DNA from 4 places in the Streptomyces sp. NPDC007905 genome. Region 1 is predicted to be linked to each of the others. Evidence: riboswitches for the same ligand, from Rfam matches in the RefSeq annotation. Region 1 holds a riboswitch; each other region holds the start of a gene.
What was found. Region 1 has a riboswitch for cobalamin ahead of ACFZDC_RS00520 (CbtB-domain containing protein). Riboswitches for the same ligand answer to the same signal wherever they lie in the genome.
Positions count from the first base shown of each region.

Region 2: another riboswitch for cobalamin. It lies ahead of ACFZDC_RS20355 (prenyltransferase/squalene oxidase repeat-containing protein); the one in region 1 lies ahead of ACFZDC_RS00520 (CbtB-domain containing protein).
Region 3: another riboswitch for cobalamin. It lies ahead of ACFZDC_RS27370 (cobalamin biosynthesis protein); the one in region 1 lies ahead of ACFZDC_RS00520 (CbtB-domain containing protein).
Region 4: another riboswitch for cobalamin. It lies ahead of ACFZDC_RS13020 (ribonucleoside-diphosphate reductase subunit alpha); the one in region 1 lies ahead of ACFZDC_RS00520 (CbtB-domain containing protein).

Region 1 is NZ_JBIBKS010000001.1:100,183-105,339, forward strand. It holds gene ACFZDC_RS00500 (hypothetical protein) at 1-485, opposite strand, end outside; gene ACFZDC_RS00505 (hypothetical protein) at 594-1,043, opposite strand; partial or broken gene ACFZDC_RS00510 (TetR family transcriptional regulator) at 1,367-1,453, shown strand; gene ACFZDC_RS00515 (CbtA family protein) at 1,764-2,537, opposite strand; gene ACFZDC_RS00520 (CbtB-domain containing protein) at 2,562-2,783, opposite strand; cobalamin riboswitch at 2,820-2,976, opposite strand; gene ACFZDC_RS00525 (histidine phosphatase family protein) at 3,070-3,663, shown strand; gene ACFZDC_RS00530 (hypothetical protein) at 3,677-3,856, opposite strand; gene ACFZDC_RS00535 (ZIP family metal transporter) at 4,156-4,983, shown strand.
Region 2 is NZ_JBIBKS010000010.1:317,266-322,422, forward strand. It holds gene ACFZDC_RS20350 (SCO2322 family protein) at 1-558, opposite strand, end outside; gene ACFZDC_RS20355 (prenyltransferase/squalene oxidase repeat-containing protein) at 555-1,793, opposite strand; cobalamin riboswitch at 1,907-2,035, opposite strand; gene ACFZDC_RS20360 (hypothetical protein) at 2,248-3,291, opposite strand; gene ACFZDC_RS20365 (XRE family transcriptional regulator) at 3,541-4,170, shown strand; gene ACFZDC_RS20370 (hypothetical protein) at 4,163-4,312, shown strand; gene ACFZDC_RS20375 (hypothetical protein) at 4,309-4,908, shown strand; gene ACFZDC_RS20380 (MAB_1171c family putative transporter) at 4,908-5,157, shown strand, end outside.
Region 3 is NZ_JBIBKS010000016.1:158,695-163,851, reverse strand. It holds gene ACFZDC_RS27380 (inorganic phosphate transporter) at 38-1,300, shown strand; gene ACFZDC_RS27375 (hypothetical protein) at 1,335-1,562, shown strand; cobalamin riboswitch at 1,682-1,820, shown strand; gene ACFZDC_RS27370 (cobalamin biosynthesis protein) at 1,921-2,865, shown strand; gene ACFZDC_RS27365 (cobyric acid synthase) at 2,862-4,406, shown strand; gene cobN (cobaltochelatase subunit CobN) at 4,403-5,157, shown strand, end outside.
Region 4 is NZ_JBIBKS010000006.1:162,843-167,999, reverse strand. It holds gene ACFZDC_RS13030 (DUF3311 domain-containing protein) at 1-14, shown strand, start outside; gene mctP (monocarboxylate uptake permease MctP) at 11-1,639, shown strand; cobalamin riboswitch at 1,857-2,001, shown strand; gene ACFZDC_RS13020 (ribonucleoside-diphosphate reductase subunit alpha) at 2,125-4,485, shown strand; gene ACFZDC_RS13015 (ribonucleotide-diphosphate reductase subunit beta) at 4,485-5,157, shown strand, end outside.

The sequences.
Region 1 (5,157 bases):
GCGAACATCCGCCACGAACCCGGTGTCAGGGCGGCAAGATCGGCGGTCCACGTGCCGTCGGAGGCCATCGTGGGATGCAGGTGCTGGAAGCCGGTCAGGTGGGAGCGGATGGCGTAGAAGTGCATCCGCTTGGTCTGGTCGAGTGCGAAGCCGGTGACCGCCTTGCCCGCCGGGTCAATGATCATGAACCGGTACGGAGCCGGCTTGCCGCCCTTCAGGGTGGTGTCGGAGCCGGTCATGCGGTAGCCGTCCCTGCTGTCGGCCAGGCCGTTGCCGACGGCGGCCCGGTCCATGCCGGGCATGTCGCTCATCGAGGAGCCGGGGCTCGCCGAGGCGGGCGCCGACGGCGTGCTGCCGTGGTGCATGCCAGGCGTGGACGAGTCGTCGGGCGCGCCGCAAGCGGCCAGGGCCAGAGTGAGGGCGGCTGCGATACCGGTTGCCGCGAGGGCTCGGTCGCGGATGGTGGGGCGGGTGAAAGCGAACATCGTCTTTTCGAGGATCTCTCCGGGTGGCGCACCACGCCGTGTGGGGCGCGCTGTGGGCAGGACGTCGCGGCCGGATACCGCCGGTGGCAGGTTCCGGTGCAGGTCCGCTCACGTCCGCGCGATGCACACCTGGAGCAGGAGACCGCGTCCGCCCGGGGGGCCGCGCCGCCGGGTTCCGTCGGGATTCCATGCCCAGCGCAGGGCCCAAGCCGCCAGTACCGCGAGGGCGGCCACACCGACGAGAGGCGCGACGGGCACCGGGATGTCGTTCTGCGCGGGAATCGCGACGCACATCGTCCCGTGCGAACTCATGCCCTTCACGGCATGGGCTTGGGCACCGTCCGCATGAGGCAGCAGGGCCCGGTCCGACACCTTCGGGAAGGCCTGGACTTCGTGCCCTTCGTGGCCTTCGTGGACCGAGGCAGCAGCCCCCACCGCGCCGTGGCAGCCGTCAGCGGCTGTGGCCGGGGCGCCGTGCATGAGGAAGAGGCCGAGCAGGACCGCACACAGGGCCAGCAGCCGGGCGGTGCCCGGGCGGCGTGCGGGTGTGCTGCCCATCGTGGCCTGCTCTCCTTTCTGCGGACTCCTCCATGGGGGGCGGTGCCCCGCCCCAGACCATACCCGGTGGGGGTACCCGACACCTGTGGGCGGACCCGGAGGGAGCACGGCGCCGGCCTCGGGCCGCCGACGGCGGGAGCCGGACTCCGTGTCCAGTGGGCCGTAGGCGAGGATGAACCGCGGGGAGTGCGTCCGGTAGGGAACGGCGCCGTAGGTGCGGTGGCCGGTGATTCGACCGGAGGAGCGAGTGACGGAAGAGTCCTCTTCTCGCCGGGCACGGGCACCTGCGCGATTTTCGATGACTCGGGAAGTGCGGGAGAGGTGGCGCACTCCGCATCGGCGCGGACAGCGATCCCCGCTACGACCCGCGCCGACTGGTCCAGCTCCTCATCGCGGGACTACGCCAACCGCAGTGGCCACCGGCCAGGCAGTGGCCGTGGCAGGACGCGGATTTTTCGGGATCGTCATCGTTCACGAACGCGGCCCCGCCTGGTGGAACGCCGGGCGGGGCGCGAGCAGGGCCTCCTCCTCCCGGTGCAAGTGCTGCAGTTCCTCGTCCATGGCCCGTGCCTGGACTGCGGGATCGCGATCGAGGAGCGCGTGAAGTGCCGCTGGTATCACGGCAGCGGACCGCGCGGGTGTCACTCGAGACACCTCGCCACGTACCCGGCCGGCGGCCCCGACCCACCGGAGCGGTGAGGGCCTCGCCGAGCAGCGTGATCAGCGGGGAACCGGTGTCACTTCCGCACCGGCACTCGCCGCCTTCGCGTTCGCCTGTCGGGCGGCCTTCGGATCCAGTACCCGCTCGGCCAACAGCCCGAAGACGAGCCCGAAGGCGGTCCACAGAGTCAGTTGGATGGCCAGGGCCACCAGGCGGAACTGCCAGAGCAGGGTGGCCGAGAAGTCCTTCGGGACCTCGTTGACGGCCGGCAGGAACGCGTACGCCAGCCCGATGGCCAGGACGAAGAACGCCCCCGCGGCCACCGTCGCGTTCCAGTTGCCCAGCCGTGCTGCGAGGCGCTTGCCGAGGATCACGGTGGCGATCGCCAGCAGCACGCTGAGCAGCATCATCAGGAAGTACAGGGTGGTGCGCCTGCCGATGGTGTCGGGGTCGCCGACGGACGGCGGATTGGCCGGATACTTCAGGAACGGCACGACATAGACCGTGAGCAAGCCGGCCGTCGCCAGGAGCAGCGCGCTCGCGCGCGGCCCGAAGCGGCCGATCCGGCCCAGCGCGAAGCAGTACGCGAGGGCGGCGATGCCGCCGAACGCGACCCCGTAGACGAGGACACCGGTGGCCAGGCCACCGGTGGACTGCATCGTGCGGCTCACGACTTCCATGCCGTGTTCGTGGGAGTGCGCCTCTTCGTAGGCGATGGCCGAGTCGACGCGCGGCTCGCCGAGGAAGTAGGCGACGACGAGGGCGAGCAGGCCCGCGGCGAGTCCCGCGAGCATGCCACGCACCAGAAGGTTGCGGACGGTTGCCGAGTTCATGGACGGCCCTGGATTCCCGCGCCGTCAGTGGCAGGGGAAGCCGAGCAGGTGGCGGGCGTCGTGCACCCACTCATGGACGTTCTCGCCGGACATGACGGAGGTGGCGCCCTGCTCGGCGCCGACGAAGTACAGCAGGACAAGCATCAGGATGCCGAAGAAGACCGCCCAGGGGACGATCGCGCCGATCGGCAGCTTGGCGGGGATGGCGGTGGGGGTGGTGGTCGGCTGAGCGACGGACTGCGCCATGGCAGAACCTCCTGGGGAACTCGCGTCCCGTCTCGGTGGTGCACAGGACAACGGGGCGGGTCTGACTTGCCCTGCCCGCACCGCGAGCGGTGTGAACGGGGCATACAGTGGCGCGACCGTGCCGGATTCCCACCGGCTTCCGCGTTTCCGTCGTCTATTTCGCCGAGAACGTACCGCGAAGCGGAGGCGCGGCCAAGGGCGCACGGGGCGCTCACGGGCGCCCCTCAAGCCGCCGTTCCCTTGAATCCCCTGTAATTGCGGGGCCGTCGACCGCGAGAGTGAGCACGTGACCAGTCGAGTGATCTTGATCTCACCAGCCATGAACGCGGCCCTGCGCGAGGCCCGCTTCGACGACGGGTGCCCATTGGAGGAGGGCGGCGCCGCCCAGGCCCGCTCGGCGGCGAGGCTCCTCCCACGGGCCGGGCGAGCGCTCGTGGCCCCCACCGAGCGCTGCCGGCAGACCGCCTCCGCGCTCGGCCTCGACGCCGGCGAAGCGCCCGAGCTGGCCGGCCTCGACGTGGGCCGCTGGCGGGGCCGTACGCTCGCCGAGGTGAGCGCCGCCGAGCCGGAGGCCGTAGCCCTGTGGCTGGCCGATCCCGCGGCAGCCCCGCACGACGGGGAGTCGGTGCGCGAGTTGGGCAGGCGGATCGCGGACTGGCTGGACGAGGCCGCGCGGTTCTCCGGCCGGACGGTCGCGGTGGTCGAACCGGACGTCGTACGAGCCGCGACCGTCCGGGTGCTGGGAGCACCGGAGCCGGCCTTCTGGCGGATCGACGTGGCGCCGTTGAGCGCGGTCGAGTTCAGCGGCCGCGCCGGCCGCTGGAACGTGGCACTCGGCAGACCGCTCCACCTGGCGGCTACGGCTGAGAGCGCCTGGTGACGTACGGTCGGCCTCAGCTGCCGCCCACTCCCAGGGCCGCCAGCAGCACCAGCACCAGCACCAGCGTCGCGGCGCCCAGCAGGCCGTGGGCGGCCACCACGGGAACGGGCAGGTGCCGTTCCGCGGGCGTGGTCCCCTCCCCGGTAGTGGCCGGGGCGGCGGTCCGGTACACCGGCACCCAGCGGGCGAACATCGCGAAGCCGAGCAGCGCGACGGCTACGGGGACACCGAAGGAGGTCCACGCCAGGGCTGACCGGTCGGCGACGAGGTAGACGATCCAGACGACCAGTCCGGCCGCCGCGAGCAGGAAGTGGCCGAAGACGAGGGGGCCCGGGAAGCGGGTCGTGCCGGTCTGCCCGAGTACAGGCGCACCACAGCGCCGGCAATGACTTCGTCAAGCTTTCTTGAAGTTGCACTCCATGAGTTGTTAGGTAAGGCTTACCTCCTTTAGTTTCTGTGCGCTTCCCCGTGCACGTCAGACCGGAGATCGCCATGTCCAGCGCACACCTCACTCTTCTCGGCGCCATCGCCGGCCTCACCATCTACCTCGGCCTGCCCCTCGGCCGTCTCCGCACTCCCACGCCCCGCCTCAGGGCCGGTTTGAACGCCGTGGCCATCGGCATTCTGATCTTCCTCGTCTGGGACGTGCTGACCCATGCCTGGGAGCCGGTCGACGAGGCGCTGAGCAAGCACGCGTGGGGAACCGTCGCCTCCGGTGGAGCCACCCTGGCCGCGGGTCTGAGCCTCGGGCTGGCCGGACTCGTGCACTACGACGCCTGGATCGGCCGCCGCCGGGCTGCCGGCGCACGCCCTGCGGGGCCCGGTGCCGCCGCCACCGCCGAACTGGCGCCGAAGACCCGCAGTCAGGCAAGTTCGCTGGCACTGATGATCGCCACGGGCATCGGCCTGCACAACTTCGCCGAGGGCCTGGCCATCGGCAACTCGGCCGCCCAGGGAGAACTCTCCCTCGCCCTCCTGCTGATCATAGGATTCGGCCTGCACAACGCCACCGAAGGTTTCGGCATCGTGGCACCCCTGGCCGCCGAAGGGGAACGCCCCTCCTGGCTCACCCTGCTCTGGCTCGGCCTGATCGGCGGCGGCCCCACCTTCCTCGGCACGCTCGTCGGCCAGCACCTGGTCGACGACACCGTCTCGATCGCCTTCCTCGGCCTCGCCGCCGGCTCCATCCTCTACGTCGTCATCGAGCTGCTGGCCGTCGCCCGCAGGACGGGGCTGAAGACGCTCACCACGTGGTGCGTCCTCCTCGGTCTCCTGCTCGGTTTCGGAACGGACGCCGTCGTCACGGCCGCAGGCGCCTGAGCAGGCAGGCACAGGCCCTGATCGGTCCTCGGCACCCGCCCTGGATGTGGTGACCCGGAACGCCCACCGCCGCGGGACGGCTGCGGCGGGGACCGGGCCGTCGAGCGGTCGGTCCCCGCTGCCGTGTGCCGTTCAGCCGTGGGCGGAGGAGCGGTCACGCGATCCGGGAGAGGC
Region 2 (5,157 bases), on a different contig from region 1:
GTCCGACTCCTTCCCGGCCTGCTTCTCCTTCGCTGCCGTGCCCCCGCTCTGCTGGCTCGACACCTGCTCCCCGCACCCCTTCCCGGGATACCCGGCGATCGCGCACAGCAGGGCATTGGTGTCGTAGCGCAGGGGCTTGGCGACGGCGGCCAGCGCCTCGGCCGTCGTCGCGTCCGGGGAGACGCGGGCGCAGGCCGTGCGGCGGGCGGGCGGGGTCTCACCGGACGGGGCGTCAGCGGCCGTGCCGAAGTCGAGGACGAGTGCCACGCGTTTCACGCCCGGCTTCGCGGGTGTCCCCGCGCAGATCCCGGCGAAGTCCGCCGCGCCGCGCGGCCGGCTCGCGTCCGCGGAGTCCACGCTCACCGCGAAACGGAAGCCCTGGACGGCCCCGTCGTCCGGGCGGGCCGTCGACGGCCCTTCGGTGGCGTACGTCCAGTGGCCGCCGTCCCGTTCCCAGAACGACCAGTAGCGGTAACCGGCGGCGTGCGCCTGGGCGGCACCGGCCACGAGGACGAGCGCGGCGACCGGCAGGGCCACGGCACGGCGGACGGCGGTCACGGCTGCCGCTGCTTACGGCGGCCGCTGAGCAGGAAGCCGATGCCGATGCCGATGCCGGCGACGATGCCGACGCCGACGATCCACCAGACGCGGGTGCCCGAGTCGTGCTCGTCATGGTTGCCGGGTTCCTCGGCGCGGGCGGCCGACTTCGGGGCCGGGCCGGTCGCGTTGAGCGCCCGCACCAGGTCCGTACCGCCGAAGTCCCGCGGCTCGGCGCCCACCGCGTGCGCGGCGAGGATCAGCTGGGCACAGGCGGCCGGGCCGCTCTCCCGCGCCCACTTGGCCGCGTTCTTCTCCAGCCAGCCGTACGGCTTCTTCGCCTGTGCGGTCCAGCCGTCCGCGGCGAGTGCGACGACCGTGTCCGCGGTGTTGCCGTAGTCGGGCTGGTCCTCGGCGCCGGGCAGGGTCGACTTCAGGTATCCGGCGGGGGTCAGGGCGTTGGCCAGGTAGGACGAGGCGTTGTTCGCCACCTCTGCCGGGGTGAGCTGCTTGTCGGAGTTCGTGCAGCTGGAGCCCTGCTCGGGAGCCTTCCCGGCCCTGGTCACGAAACCCTTGCCGAGCGCGCCGAGCACCGCGGCCGCCGTCGCGTCCGCGTTGGCGAACAGCTTGCCCTTCTTGTCCGGCTGGTAGGGGAGGGCTCCAGCCCCGTCGTCGTCGCAGGGCAGGGACCACTTGGCCAGCAGGTCGTACGGGGTCTTGCTCCCGGTGTGCACCCGGGCCGGGTCCTGGCCGACCGAGGCGAAGGCGCCGATGACGACGCTGGTGGAGTTGGTGTCGCTCGGGCCGCCCGGCGAGTAGCCCCAGCCGCCGTCCTTGTTCTGGACCGTCGTCAGCCAGACCAGGGCCCTGCGGACCTCACCGCCGTGCCCGCCGAGCGCCTGCAGGGCCTGGACGGCGGCGGCCGTGCTGTTGGTGTCGGGCTGGGCGCCGCCCTTGCCCGCACAGGGCTTGGCGGTGTCGGCCCGGAACGCGGCGAAACCTCCGTTGTCGCACTGCTGCCCCGCCAGCCAGTTGACGGCCGACGCGGCGGGACGGTAGCCGAGCGTCCGCTGCGCGAGCAGCGCCAGCGACTGGCGCCAGACACCGTCGTACGTCGGGTCCGCCTTGCCGAACAGGCCGGACGGAAGGGTCACCTTCGGGGACGGGGACGGGGACGGGCCGGCGGCCGTGGCGGGCGCGGCTGCGGCCAGCACGCCTATGGCGGCGAGAGCCGCGGCACTGCGGCGGACGTTCATGGTCGGCGACTGCCTCTCCTGCGGGAACCGGCAGCGCACGGGACCACCCCGGGCGGCTCGGCTCCGTAAACCTCGACGGTGCCGTGCGCGACGGGCCGCCGCGCACGCGAGCCGGTCAACGTCCCGTCCGGAGCGGTCCGGCTCACCGTCCGCGGGACGGTTCACGGTTGCGGGTCAGCGCCGGAATTGCACCGGCTTCCCCCCGTACAGGTGTGATGACGACCCCGCCACTTTACCGGCCGCCGTCAGCGGGCCGAGGGGTGGCTGTGGGCACACGGGGGCGGTGACCGGGGTCACGCCCACGGCGGCGCGTGCGCCGCACCTCGATCCGCGTCCCGACCACGTGGTGCCGGCCCCGCCGGGCCGTGGACAACCGGAGGAGTTTTTAAGGGCGGTGGGGCAACGCCCCCGCTGGTGCGGGGCGGTATCGCAAAGGCGCTTGTGCTCAGCATGCCTAGGCCGCGTGCGGCCAAGACGTCGGGACGACGGCCGCGCTCAAGTAGTGGGCCATCCCGCGCAGGGCGTGCTCGCACTCTGCCGGGTCCTCGCCCTCCGCCACCCAGTGCGCGAGCCGGTCGGCCGGCCCTGCGTGGCCGGCCGCCGTGACCGGGTCGCCGGGCCGCCGGGTGAGGACCATGCGCTCGGCGCACGGCTCGTACGTGGCCGCCGGGTCCAGATGCAGGTGGGTCAGCCGGCCCGTCGCAGCCGGATAGGCGAACTGGATCGCGGCCGCCCGCTGCCGGGTCGGAGTCACGTCCGGGAGCCCGCCGGTGGCCAGGGCGGCGGCGGCTCGCACGAGGTCGACGCCGGTGGCCCGTTCGACCAGCAGCGGGATCAGGTCGCCGGGCAGGTGCGGGACGACGTCCGTGACGAGCGGGCCACGGGCGGTGAGCCGCAGGCCGATGTGGACGACGGTGTGGGCGAGGCCGAGCGCGCGCACGGTCCGCTCCACCGTGTGCCGCAGGAACGGGTTGTGCAGCAACCCGTCGTGGGCGTGCACGGAGTGCCGCAGCGGCTGCCGGGCGGGCGGCGGGCCCGGCGTCGTACGGGTGAGCGCGGCGATGCGGACCTCGTCGTCCAGGACGACGGCCTCGGCGGAGACCAGCGGCCCCTCCGTGTCCTCCCGGCCGGCCGGGAGGATCTTGTGGCGGGCGAGGAGTGCCGACAACGCGGCCGGGTCGGTGCAGGCCGCGGCCGTCTCGTACGGGATGCCGGGTAACGCCAGCCGTGCGGCGAGCCGTGCGACGCCGGTCAGGTGCTCGCCGGCCCAGGTCAGTACCCCGCGGACCCGGTGTCGTGCCGCGTAGCGCGCGACCGCCACGGCGGCCGCCTCCCGACCGGGGTCGGCCACCAGATGACCGGCCAGGTAGGGGCGCGCCCAGGCGGGCGGGGCGGTGCCGACCAGCACCACCGGGTGGGCCGCCGCGATCCGCGCCAGCGGGTACTCGTCGTACGCGGCACGGCGGCCGGTTCCGAGGAGAAGAACGGACTGCGGCATCGGAGCCTCACCTTCGTGGGGAGAAGGCGGACAGAGGAACGCCCCGGATGCTGCTCCCCCATAGGCAGCACCCGAGGCGGGTCGATCTTGCTCTCCGTGCCCTGATCCTCACCCGACACACCCTCAACTGTCAACGATTGCTGCCTATTTCCGCAGTCGGCGTTGTCATGTCTGGTCGGCGCACGGGTGACCCGGTAGCCTCGCGTCAGCTCAGCCACGGAACGGACGACGTGCCCAGGGGGGACCTCGGTGAGTGACGCCTACGCCCCGCTGGCCGACGTGCTGGACCGGCTCGGAGAGCTGACCGGCCGGCCCGGCCGGCTGTCGGAGGTCCTGGACGTGGCCGGGCTCTCCCACCGCACCGGCATCCCCGTCGGCGTGGTCGTCGAACTGCTCTCGGGCGGCCGGGCACCGGAGGCCTGTCTCGCCCAACGGGTACGGCAGCGGCTGGACTTCATCCGGGAGACCCGGCGGCGGCCCGACGGCAAGCGGTACTCGCTTGACGAACTGGCCAGGATCGCCGGAACCAGCCGGCAGTGGTTGAGCGAGTGGCGCAAGAGCGGTATGCCGGGCCTCGAACACACCGACCGGCTGCGCAGGTTCTTCGGCCTGTCGGCGGGCTTCTTCACCGCCGACGAACAGGAGGCGCTGCACGAGGCGCTGCAGCCGGTGGTGCAGAGCCTGGAGGCGGAGGCGGACCCGCTGCTGCGGCTGCGGGAGAGCGGGCTGGTCAGGCTGGCCGCGCGCGCCCCGCAGATGAACCCCCGTCAGCTGGCCACGCTCGCCGACCTGGCGGAGATGATCATCACTTCGGAGCGGGCGGGGAGTTCGGGGGAGGCGAAGGGGACCGCCGCCTTGAGGGGTGCCGGGCGTGCCTGAGCCGGTGCTGGCCGTAAACGATCGTTTTCCTTGCGGGAACATGCCCTTCCGGCCTTCCTGGTCCTATGGTCGCCCAACGCCCGCCGAACTCGACCGCAAGGACGACGACCGCAAGGACGACGACCGCAAGGACGACGCATGAGCCCCGACAGATCGCCGAAGTCCCGCAGAACGACAAGTTCGCCGAAGCGGTTCCTCGACCGGCTCGTCCGCGACACCGCCCGGACGCTGACCCCGCCCACCGGGCCGAAGGCGTTCCTGCACGCGGTCTGCGCCACGCTCAGCCCGCAGCTGGACCGCCCGATCCGCCTGAAGTTCGTCGCCTTCCCACCCGGCCTGGACGTCTCCGGGGTCACCTTCGCCATGGACGAGGAGTACATCGTCGTGGTCGAGGAGCGGGCGCCGGACGAGCACCAGTTCGTCATCGCGGGGCACGAGATCGGCCACATCCACTACCAGACGCTGGACGTGCACTACCCGGCCGGCATGCCCGCGGCGGCGCGCCGGCTGCTGTCCCAGGCCGAGGAGGACATCCCCTGGGACCAGGTGGTCGCCATGGCCACCCGGTCGCCCGCTGCCGCGGCGGCCGAGGCGGAGTGGGAGGCCGAGGAGTGCGGGCTGCGGCTGGCGGCGAAGTTCTCCAGGGTCGTCGGCCCGGGCGCGGCGGCCGGGCGTACCACCCAGGACACCCTCACCGGCCGGCTGTCGTCCTCGCTGGGCAACATCGGCGGGCCGTGATGCGCTGGGACCTGGCGGGTTCGTTCACCGCCTACGCCGTTCCGGCCGCGCTGCTCGCGGTGGCCTTCGTGATCAAGCTGCCGCTGCTGCGGCGGGCCTGGCAGGACCCGATCCTCCGGGCCACCGCCCTGCTGCTCGGGATCGGCGCCGTCGTCTTCGCCTCGCTGCCGCCGGCCAGTCTGCACCGCATCAACGAGATCGCCGGCGTCCCCAACTTCGCCGGGCTGTGGGTGTATTCGCTGCTCACCG
Region 3 (5,157 bases), on a different contig from region 1:
TCCAACAGCCAACGACCTCGAACGATTGCCTGGGTAAATGGAAAACTTCTCGCTGATCCTCGCGATTGTGGTAATAACCGCACTCGCGTTCGATTTCACGAACGGTTTTCACGACACCGCCAACGCGATGGCCACGACCATCTCGACCGGTGCGCTCAAGCCCAAGGTCGCGGTGGCCATGTCCGCCGCCCTCAACCTTGTAGGCGCTTTCCTCTCCGTGGAGGTCGCCAACACGATCTCCAAGGGTCTCGTCGATGAGAACGGCATCCGTCCCGAGGTCATCTTCGCCGCCCTGGTCGGCGCGATCCTCTGGAACCTGATGACCTGGCTGGTGGGACTGCCCTCCAGCTCCTCGCACGCTCTGATGGGCGGCCTGATCGGCGCCACCGTCGCCTCCGCGGGCTTCGGCGCCGTCCACGGTGACGTCCTGGTCACCAAGGTTCTGCTCCCGGCCGTCGCCGCCCCGGTGGTGGCCGGTGTGGCGGCCATGCTCGCCACCCGCTTCTCCTACGGCATCGGCGGCACGGCCGACGGCGAGGCCACCCGCAAGGGCTACCGCGCCGGTCAGATCGCCTCCGCCGGCCTGGTCTCCCTCGCGCACGGCACCAACGACGCGCAGAAGACGATGGGCATCATCACCCTGGCGCTGATCGCGGGCGGTGCCATCGCCCCGGGCTCCAACCCTCCCACCTGGGTGATCCTCTCCGCGGGTCTGGCCATCGCACTCGGCACCTACATCGGCGGCTGGCGCATCATCCGCACCATGGGCAAGGGCCTGACCGACCTGGAGCCGCGACAGGGCTTCGCCGCCCAGACCAGCGCGGCCACCGCCATCCTGGCCTCCTCCCACCTCGGCTTCTCCCTCTCGACCACCCACGTGGTCTCCGGCTCGGTGATGGGTGCCGGTCTGGGCCGCAAGGGCGGTGTGGTCCGCTGGTCCACCGCGACCCGCATGGTCGTCGCCTGGGCCCTCACCCTCCCGGCCGCCGCCCTGGTCGGCGCGCTCGCCGAGTCCGTCACGGACCTGGGCGACTGGGGCACCGCGGTCGTCGCCGTCTTCCTGGTCGGCGCCAGCGCCGCGATCTGGAAGTTCTCCCGGCGCGAGGTCGTGGACAGCGCCAACGTCAACGCCGTCGACGGAACCGAGGAGCCGGCCGGCGTGGTGACCGCCGCCATCGCCGCGGTGACCCCGCCGCCCACGGGCACCCTCACCGTCACCGAGGACCTGACGGCCACGATCCCGGCTCCGGCCGCGACCGACACCGCGGCGCCGGCGGTTCCGCCGGCCGCGACGGTCTGACCCCGAGCACCCGGTAACTGAAGGAAGCATCCCCATGAAGATCGACTGGGCGGCTCTCGGCTCCGTCTTCGGCGTCAGCCTCGCGTTCACGGTGGGCGTGGTGGCCCTGTTCACCCTCGGCATCAACGGCCTGTCGCGACGCGAGAAGGCCACCGCGCAGGGCAACTCGGCGGCGCTCACCGCGACCGGTGCGTACGTGTGCTTCGCCGCGTGCGCGGCCGCGGTGGCCTACGGGATCTACCTGATCGTGGCCAAGCCCTGACCCACCGTCCGAAAGGCTCCTTGCCGGCGTGTCCCGGCAAGGAGCCTTCCGCATGCCCGGACCTCACCGGTGTGGGGCTCAGCACACTCTCCCCTCGCAGGTCAAAGGCAAGTTGACGGCCCTTCCGGGCGCGTGGTGGACTGCCCGGGCCATGTACGGCGGCAGAGAGGAAGCCGGTGCGAATCCGGCGCGGTCCCGCCACTGTCACCGGGGAAGGAATCCCGGGAGCCAGGAACTCTCACCGCCGGTCTCGTCGAACCAGGGCGCGGACACCCTGAGTGAGGACATATCGCCATGCGCGGCTGCCGATTGAGGTTCAGTAACCGGGTTCTGCCTGCCCCCGCGGCCGGCTGAGCCGATGGGTGCCGATCGCTTCTACGCGTACGGCGCCGCCGCCGGCCTTCTCGGCGACCTGCTCCTCGGCGATCCGCGCCGGGGGCATCCGGTCGCCGCGTTCGGGCGGGCCGCCGGGGCCGTGGAACGTGTGCTGTGGCGCGACCACCGTGGGTGGGGGGCGCTGCACACGGGGGTGTGCGCCGGGGGTGCCGTCGCGCTCGGGGCTCTCGCCGAACGGGCCGTACGCCGGTCTCCCGCCGCCTCCGTCGCCCTGACCGCCGCCGCCACCTGGGCCGTCGTCGGGGGTACTTCCCTCGCGCGGGAGGCCCGGGTCATCGGGCACGCCCTCGCGGCCGGCGACGTGGCGGCCGCCCGCGAGCGGCTGCCGCATCTGTGCGGCCGTGATCCGCAGGCGCTGGACACCCACGGGATCGCCCGGGCCGTGGTCGAGTCGGTCGCCGAGAACACCTCCGACGCCGTCGTGGGCGCGCTGGTGTGGGGTGCCGTGGGCGGGGTCCCCGCGCTGCTCGGGTTCCGGGCCGTCAACACCCTGGACGCGATGGTGGGGCACAAGTCGCCCCGCTTCCGGCGCTACGGCTGGGCCTCCGCCCGCCTCGACGACGTCGCCGGGTGGCCGGGTGCGCGGTTGACCGCCGTGCTCGCCGCAGCGGCCGGCCCCGATCCCCGCGGCGCGCTGCACGCCTGGAAGGCCGACGCGCGCAGGCACCCGAGCCCCAACGCCGGGCCCGTGGAGGCCTCGTTCGCGGGCGCCCTCGGTGTGCGGCTGGGCGGGACGCTCTCCTACGGCGGCCGCGTCGAACACCGGCCCGTTCTGAACGGGGGCACCGGGCGGGCCGTCCGGGTCACCGACATCGACCGGGCCGTACGGCTCTCCCGCCGCGTCGGCCTGCTCGCGCTCGGCGTCACGGTCGCCGGGCGCCGACTCGTGAAGGGACGTGGGAAGTGAACGGTGGTCTCCTCGTCGCCGGCACCACCTCCGACGCCGGCAAGAGCGTCGTGACGGCCGGGATCTGCCGGTGGCTCGTGCGCCAGGGCGTGAAGGTGGCGCCCTTCAAGGCGCAGAACATGTCCCTCAACTCGTTCGTCACCCGGGAGGGCGCGGAGATCGGGCGGGCGCAGGCCATGCAGGCCCAGGCCTGCCGGGTCGAGCCGACCGCGCTGATGAACCCGGTGCTGCTCAAGCCGGGCGGCGAACAGAGCAGCCAGGTGGTGCTGCTGGGCAAGCCGGTGGGCGAGCTGAGCGCACGCGGGTATCACGGCGGGCGCCAGCAGCGGCTGCTCGGCACCGTGCTGGACTGCCTGGCCGAGTTGCGGGGCACGTATGACGCGGTGATCTGTGAGGGGGCCGGTTCGCCCGCGGAGATCAATCTGCGGCGGACGGACATCGTGAACATGGGGATCGCGCGGAACGCGCGGCTGCCCGTGCTGGTGGTGGGCGACATCGACCGCGGGGGCGTCTTCGCCTCCTTCTTCGGGACCGTCGCCCTGCTCTCGCCCGAGGACCAGGAGCTGGTCGCCGGGTTCCTGGTGAACAAGTTCCGGGGGGACGTCTCGCTGTTGGAGCCGGGCCTCGACATGCTGCACGGGCTCACCGGGCGGCGCACCTACGGTGTGCTGCCGTTCCGGCACGGGCTCGGCATCGACGAGGAGGACGGGATGGGGGTCCCCCCGCGCGAGCGAAGCCGAGCGTGGGGGAGGGTCTCGCCGCACGGCACCGTACGGGAGTCCGCGGTGGTACCGCCGGTCGGCGAGGACGTGCTGCGGATCGCCGTCTGCGCGATCCCGCTCATGTCCAACTTCACGGACGTGGACGCGCTGGCCGCCGAGCCGGGTGTCGTGGTGCGGTTCGTGGACCGGCCGGAGGAGCTGGCCGACGCCGACCTGGTGGTGATCCCGGGCACGCGCGGGACCGTGCGGGCGCTGGAGTGGCTGCGGGAGCGGGGTCTTGCGGACGCGCTGGTGCGCAGGGTTGCCCAGCACCGGCCCGTCCTCGGCATCTGCGGCGGCTTCCAGATCCTCGGCCGGCACATCGAGGACGAGGTCGAGTCGCGGGCCGGCCAGGTCCCGGGGCTCGGAGTGCTCCCCGTGCGGGTGCGCTTCGCCCGGGAGAAGACCCTGACCCGGCCGGTGGGTGAGGCCCTCGGCGAACCGGTCGAGGGATATGAGATCCACCACGGAGTGGCCGAAGTCCTGGGCGGGGAAGCCTTCCTGGACGGCTGCCGGGTCGGGCAGACCTGGGGGACCCACTGGCACGGCTCCCTGGAGTCGGACGGCTTCCGGCGGGCCTTCCTGCGCGAGGTGGCGGCCGCCGCGGGGCGCCGCTTCGTACCGGCCCCGGACACGTCCTTCGCCGCGCTGCGCGAGGAGCAGCTCGACCGGCTCGGCGACCTCATCGAACAGCACGCGGACACGGACGCGCTGTGGCGGCTCATCGAGTCCGGCGCGCCGCAAGGACTGCCTTTCATTCCACCGGGAGCGCCCGCATGAGCACAGTGTTGTTGTTGTCGACCGCCGACACCGATCTGCTGGCGGCCCGGGCCTCCGGCGCCGGCTACCGGATCGGCAATCCGACCCGGGTGGACGTCACGGAGGAGCTGCCGGCCCTGGTCGAGGGCGCGGACATCGCCGTCGTACGGCTGCTGGGCGGCAAGCGCGCCTGGGAGGACGGGCTCGCCGCGCTGAAGGCGTCGGGCGTGCCGACCGTGCTGCTGGGCGGCGAGACCGTGCCGGACGCCGAGCTGATGGCCGAGTCGTCGGTTCCGGCGGGTGTCGTGGCGGAGGCGCTGAAGTACCTGGTCGAGGGCGGCCCCGCGAACCTGACCGAGCTGGCCCGGTTCCTCTCCGACACCGTGCTGCTGACCGGCGAGGGGTTCGAAGCGCCCCGGAAGATGCCGGAGTTCGGGGTGCACGGCGCGTACGAGATCCGGGACGGCCGTCCGACCGTGGGCGTGCTCTTCTACCGGGCGCACGAGCTGAGCGGCAACACCGCCTTCGTGGACACGCTGTGCGACGCGATCGAGGCGCACGGCGCCAACGCCCTTCCCGTGCACTGCGGTTCGCTGCGCGGCGCGGACCCCGGGCTCTACGAACTGCTGGGGCGGGCCGACGCCCTGGTCGCCACCGTGCTCGCCGCGGGCGGTACGCACGCCTCGCAGGCCTCGGCGGGCGGCGACGAGGAGTCCTGGGACATCGGAGCACTGGCCGATCTCGACGTGCCCGTGCTGCAAGGGCTCTGCCT
Region 4 (5,157 bases), on a different contig from region 1:
GTGCGGCGAAGTGAAGAACGGCGTCAACGGCGTCGCGCTCGGCGTCTTCATCTTCTTCTTCCTGGCCGTCACGGTCGTGGGCTTCCTGGCCGCGCGCTGGCGCAGGGCCGACAACGAGCACTCCCTGGACGAATGGGGCCTGGGCGGACGGTCGTTCGGCACCTGGATCACCTGGTTCCTGCTCGGCGGCGACCTGTACACGGCGTACACCTTCGTCGCCGTACCGGCGGCGATCTACGCGGCGGGCGCGGCCGGCTTCTTCGCGGTGCCCTACACGATCCTGGTCTACCCGCTGATCTTCACGTTCCTGCCCCGCCTGTGGTCGGTCTCGCACCGCCACGGCTACGTCACGACCTCGGACTTCGTGCGCGGCCGCTTCGGCTCGAAGGGGCTGTCGCTGGCCGTGGCGCTCACCGGCATCCTCGCGACGATGCCGTACATCGCGCTCCAGCTCGTCGGCATCCAGGCGGTGCTGGACGTGATGGGCGTCGGCGGCGGCGAGAACACCAACTGGTTCGTGAAGGACCTGCCGCTGCTGATCGCCTTCGGCGTGCTGGCCGCGTACACGTACTCGTCGGGTCTGCGCGCCCCCGCCCTGATCGCGTTCGTGAAGGACACGCTGATCTACCTCGTCATCGCGGTGGCGATCATCTACATCCCGATCAAGCTGGGCGGGTTCGACGACATCTTCGCCAAGGCGGCCGACGCGTTCAGCCAGGTCAACCCGGCCACCGGCAAGCCGCGCGGCGCGCTGGCCCCACCGGAGGCGGGCCAGTGGACCTACGCCACCCTGGCGCTCGGCTCCGCCCTGGCCCTGTTCATGTACCCGCACTCGATCACCGCGACGCTGTCGTCCCGGAGCCGTGAGGTGATCCGGCGCAACACCACGATCCTGCCGCTGTACTCCCTGATGCTGGGCCTGCTGGCGCTGCTCGGCTTCATGGCGATCGCGGCCGGAGTGAAGGTCACCAACGGGCAGTTGGCGATTCCGCAGCTGTTCGAGAACATGTTCCCGGACTGGTTCGCCGGTGTGGCCTTCGCGGCGATCGGCATCGGCGCCCTGGTGCCCGCGGCCATCATGTCCATCGCGGCGGCGAACCTCTTCACACGCAACATCTACAAGGACTTCATCAAGCCGGACGCGACGCCCCAGCAGGAGACCCGCGTCTCCAAGATCGTGTCGCTGCTGGTGAAGGTGGGCGCGCTGGTCTTCGTCCTGACGATGGACAAGACGGTGGCGATCAACTTCCAGCTGCTGGGCGGGATCTGGATCCTGCAGACCTTCCCGGCCCTGGTCGGCGGCCTGTTCACCCGATGGTTCCACCGCTGGGCACTGCTCGCCGGCTGGGCGGTCGGCATGGTCTACGGCACGCTCGCCGCCTACGGGGTGGCCTCGCCGACCCAGAAGCACTTCGGTGGCTCCGCGAAGGAGATCCCGGGCATCGGGGAGATCGGCTACATCGGCCTGACGGCGTTCGTCCTCAACGTCGCGGTCACCGTGGTCCTCACGTTCGTCCTCAAGGCCGTGAAGGCCGCCGAGGGCCTCGACGAGACCAGGCCGGGCGACTACACGGCGGACGCGGGCGACCCGGGAGTCGAGGTGGAACTGCCGCCGGCCACGGCGGGCGCCAGCCACTGAATCACGCCCCTGTAGGGGCGCGCAGAACCGCTCGAGCACCAACACACCACCCCCAGCGGGCCGCCGAACGGCTAGACCGACGGCGGCCCGCTTCCGTTCGCGCACCCGAGCGGAACCGGAACCCCGTGTCCGGCTGGACGACAGCGCCGCGCCCACCCCGAGTTGACCCTCTGAAGCCACCGCAACACGCAACAGACACAACATCTGGGGGTGACACCACAGCCCGGCACTAGATGTATGCTCATCCTCGCTGTCGCCGCAGGGGAATCCGGTGCGAATCCGGAACTGTCCCGCAACGGTGTACTTGCGTGCATCCGCACGCCTGTCCAGTCCGAGGACCTGCCGTCAGCGCGCGCCCGGCCGTCCGGTCCGGGTGCCTTGAGACGTCCGGGCCTCGTGGAGTGGGCCGGTGGACGCGACGCCGTGCGCGCTCGTGCTGCCCCTGCCCTCCGCAAGGCCCCGTGCCGAGCGAGGGAGAGCCCCACGTGACCATCGCGCCAGCCGATCCGGCTTCAGTCAGCGACCTGAAGGCCGACGGTCCCGGTGCCGCGCTGCTGCGGACCCTGACCGAGCTGACCGCCGACCTCCCCGACGCCGACCCCGGCCGCGTCGCCGCGGCCGCGCTGCGCGGCCGGTCCGCACGGGCCGACGAGGCGGAGTTGCGCGAGCTGGCCACGGAGGCGGCCGCCGGACTGATCTCCGACGACCCCGCCTACTCTCGGGTGGCCGCCCGGCTGCTGACCCTCTCCATCAGGGCCGAGGCCGCCTCGCAGGGCGTCGTGTCCTTCACCGGGTCCGTCGCCGTGGGCCACCGCGAGGGCCTGGTCGCCGACCGCACGGCGGAGTTCGTGCGGCTGCACGCCGAGCGTCTGGACTCGCTGATCGACGCGGCGGCCGACGACCGCTTCGGTTACTTCGGCCTGCGCACCCTGCACAGCCGCTATCTGCTCCGGCACCCCATCACCCGCAAGGTGATCGAGACGCCCCAGCACTTCATGCTGCGCGTCGCCGCGGGCCTGGCCGAGGACGACACCGTCCGCTCCGTGGACGAAGTGGCGGCGCTCTACGGGCTCATGAGCCGCCTCGACTACCTGCCCTCCTCCCCCACGCTCTTCAACTCCGGCACGCGGCACCCGCAGATGTCGTCCTGCTACCTCCTCGACTCCCCGCTGGACGAGCTGGACTCCATCTACGACCGCTACCACCAGGTCGCCCGCCTGTCGAAGCACGCCGGCGGCATCGGTCTGTCGTACTCCCGTATCCGCTCGCGCGGTTCGCTGATCCGAGGCACCAACGGGCACTCCAACGGCATCGTGCCGTTCCTGAAGACCCTGGACGCCTCGGTGGCCGCGGTGAACCAGGGCGGCCGGCGCAAGGGTGCCGCCGCGGTGTACCTGGAGACCTGGCACTCCGACATCGAGGAGTTCCTGGAGCTGCGCGACAACACCGGTGAGGACGCCCGCCGTACCCACAACCTGAACCTCGCCCACTGGGTCCCGGACGAGTTCATGCGCCGGGTCAACGCCGACGAGCAGTGGTCGCTGTTCTCCCCGGCGGACGTCCCGGAGCTGGTGGACCTGTGGGGCGAGGAGTTCGACGCGGCCTACCGCGAGGCGGAGGCGAACGGTCTCGCCAGGAAGACGATCCCGGCCCGCGACCTGTACGGCCGCATGATGCGCACCCTCGCGCAGACCGGCAACGGCTGGATGACCTTCAAGGACGCCGCCAACCGGACGGCCAACCAGACGGCGACCGCGGGCCACGTCATCCACTCCTCCAACCTCTGCACGGAGATCCTGGAGGTCACGGACGACGGGGAGACGGCGGTCTGCAACCTGGGTTCGGTCAACCTCGGTGCCTTCGTGGCGAACGGCGATCTCGACTGGGAGCGCCTCGACAGGACGGTCCGCACGGCCGTGACCTTCCTCGACCGCGTGGTCGACATCAACTTCTACCCGACCGAGCAGGCGGGCCGTTCCAACGCCAAGTGGCGTCCGGTGGGCCTCGGCGCGATGGGCCTGCAGGACGTCTTCTTCAAGCTGCGCCTGCCCTTCGACTCCCCCGAGGCCAGGGCCCTGTCCACGCGGATCGCCGAACGCATCATGCTCGCCGCGTACGAGGCCTCCGCCGACCTGGCCGAGCGCAACGGCCCGCTGCCGGCCTGGGAGAAGACCCGCACGGCCAAGGGTGTCCTGCACCCTGACCACTTCCCGGGCGTTCGCCTGACCTGGCCGGAGCGCTGGGCGGCCCTGCGCGAGCGGATCGCCTCGGTCGGCATGCGCAACTCGCTGCTCCTCGCGATCGCGCCCACCGCGACCATCGCCTCCATCGCGGGCGTGTACGAGTGCATCGAGCCGCAGGTGTCCAACCTGTTCAAGCGCGAGACGCTCTCCGGTGAGTTCCTGCAGGTCAACTCGTACTTGGTGAAGGACCTGAAGGAGCTGGGGGTCTGGGACGCCCGGACCCGGGAGGCGCTGCGCGACTCCAATGGCTCCGTGCAGGACTTCGCGTGGATCCCGGCCGAGGTGCGGGCGCTGTACCGCACGGCGTGGGAGATCCCGCAGCGCGGCCTGATCGACATGGCCGCGGCCCGCACCCCGTTCCTGGACCAGGCGCAGTCCCTGAACCTGTTCCTGGAGACCCCGACCATCGGCAAGCTCTCCTCGATGTACGCGTACGCCTGGAAGTCGGGCCTGAAGACGACGTACTACCTGCGCTCCCGCCCGGCGACCCGCATCGCCCGCGCGGCACAGGCGCAGGCCCCCATCCCCGTCCAGCAGGCCGCCGACCCCGACGCGGTCGCCTGCTCCCTTGAGAACCCCGAGTCCTGCGAGGCCTGCCAGTGATGACCACCCGTAACACCAACCTCCTCGACCCGGGCTTCGAGCTGACTCTCCGCCCGATGCGCTACCCCGACTTCTACGAGCGCTACCGGGACGCCATCAAGAACACCTGGACCGTGGAGGAGGTCGACCTCCACTCGGACGTCGCCGACCTCGCGAAGCTGACCCCGGCCGAGCAGCATCTGATCGGCCGCCTGGTCGCGTTCTTCGCGACGGGCGACTCGATCGTCGCGAACAACCTGGTGCTGACGCTGTACAAGCACATCAACTCCCCCGAGGCGCGGCTCTACCTGAGCCGTCAGCTCTTCGAGGAGGCCGTGCACGTCCAGTTCTATCTGACGCTCCTGGACACCTACCTGCCCGACCCGGACGACCGGACGGCGGCCTTCGCGGCCGTGGAGAACATCCCCTCCATCCGCGAGAAGGCCGAGTTCTGCTTCAGGTGGATCAACGAGGTCGAGAAGCTGGAGCGCCTGGAGTCCCAGGCCGACCGCCGCCGCTTCGTGCTCAACCTCATCTGCTTCGCCGCGTGCATCGAGGGCCTGTTCTTCTACGGCGCCTTCGCGTACGTCTACTGGTTCCGCAGCCGGGGTCTGCTGCACGGGCTGGCCACCGGCACCAACTGGGTGTTCCGGGACGAGACGATGCACATGTCCTTCGCTTTCGACGTGGTCG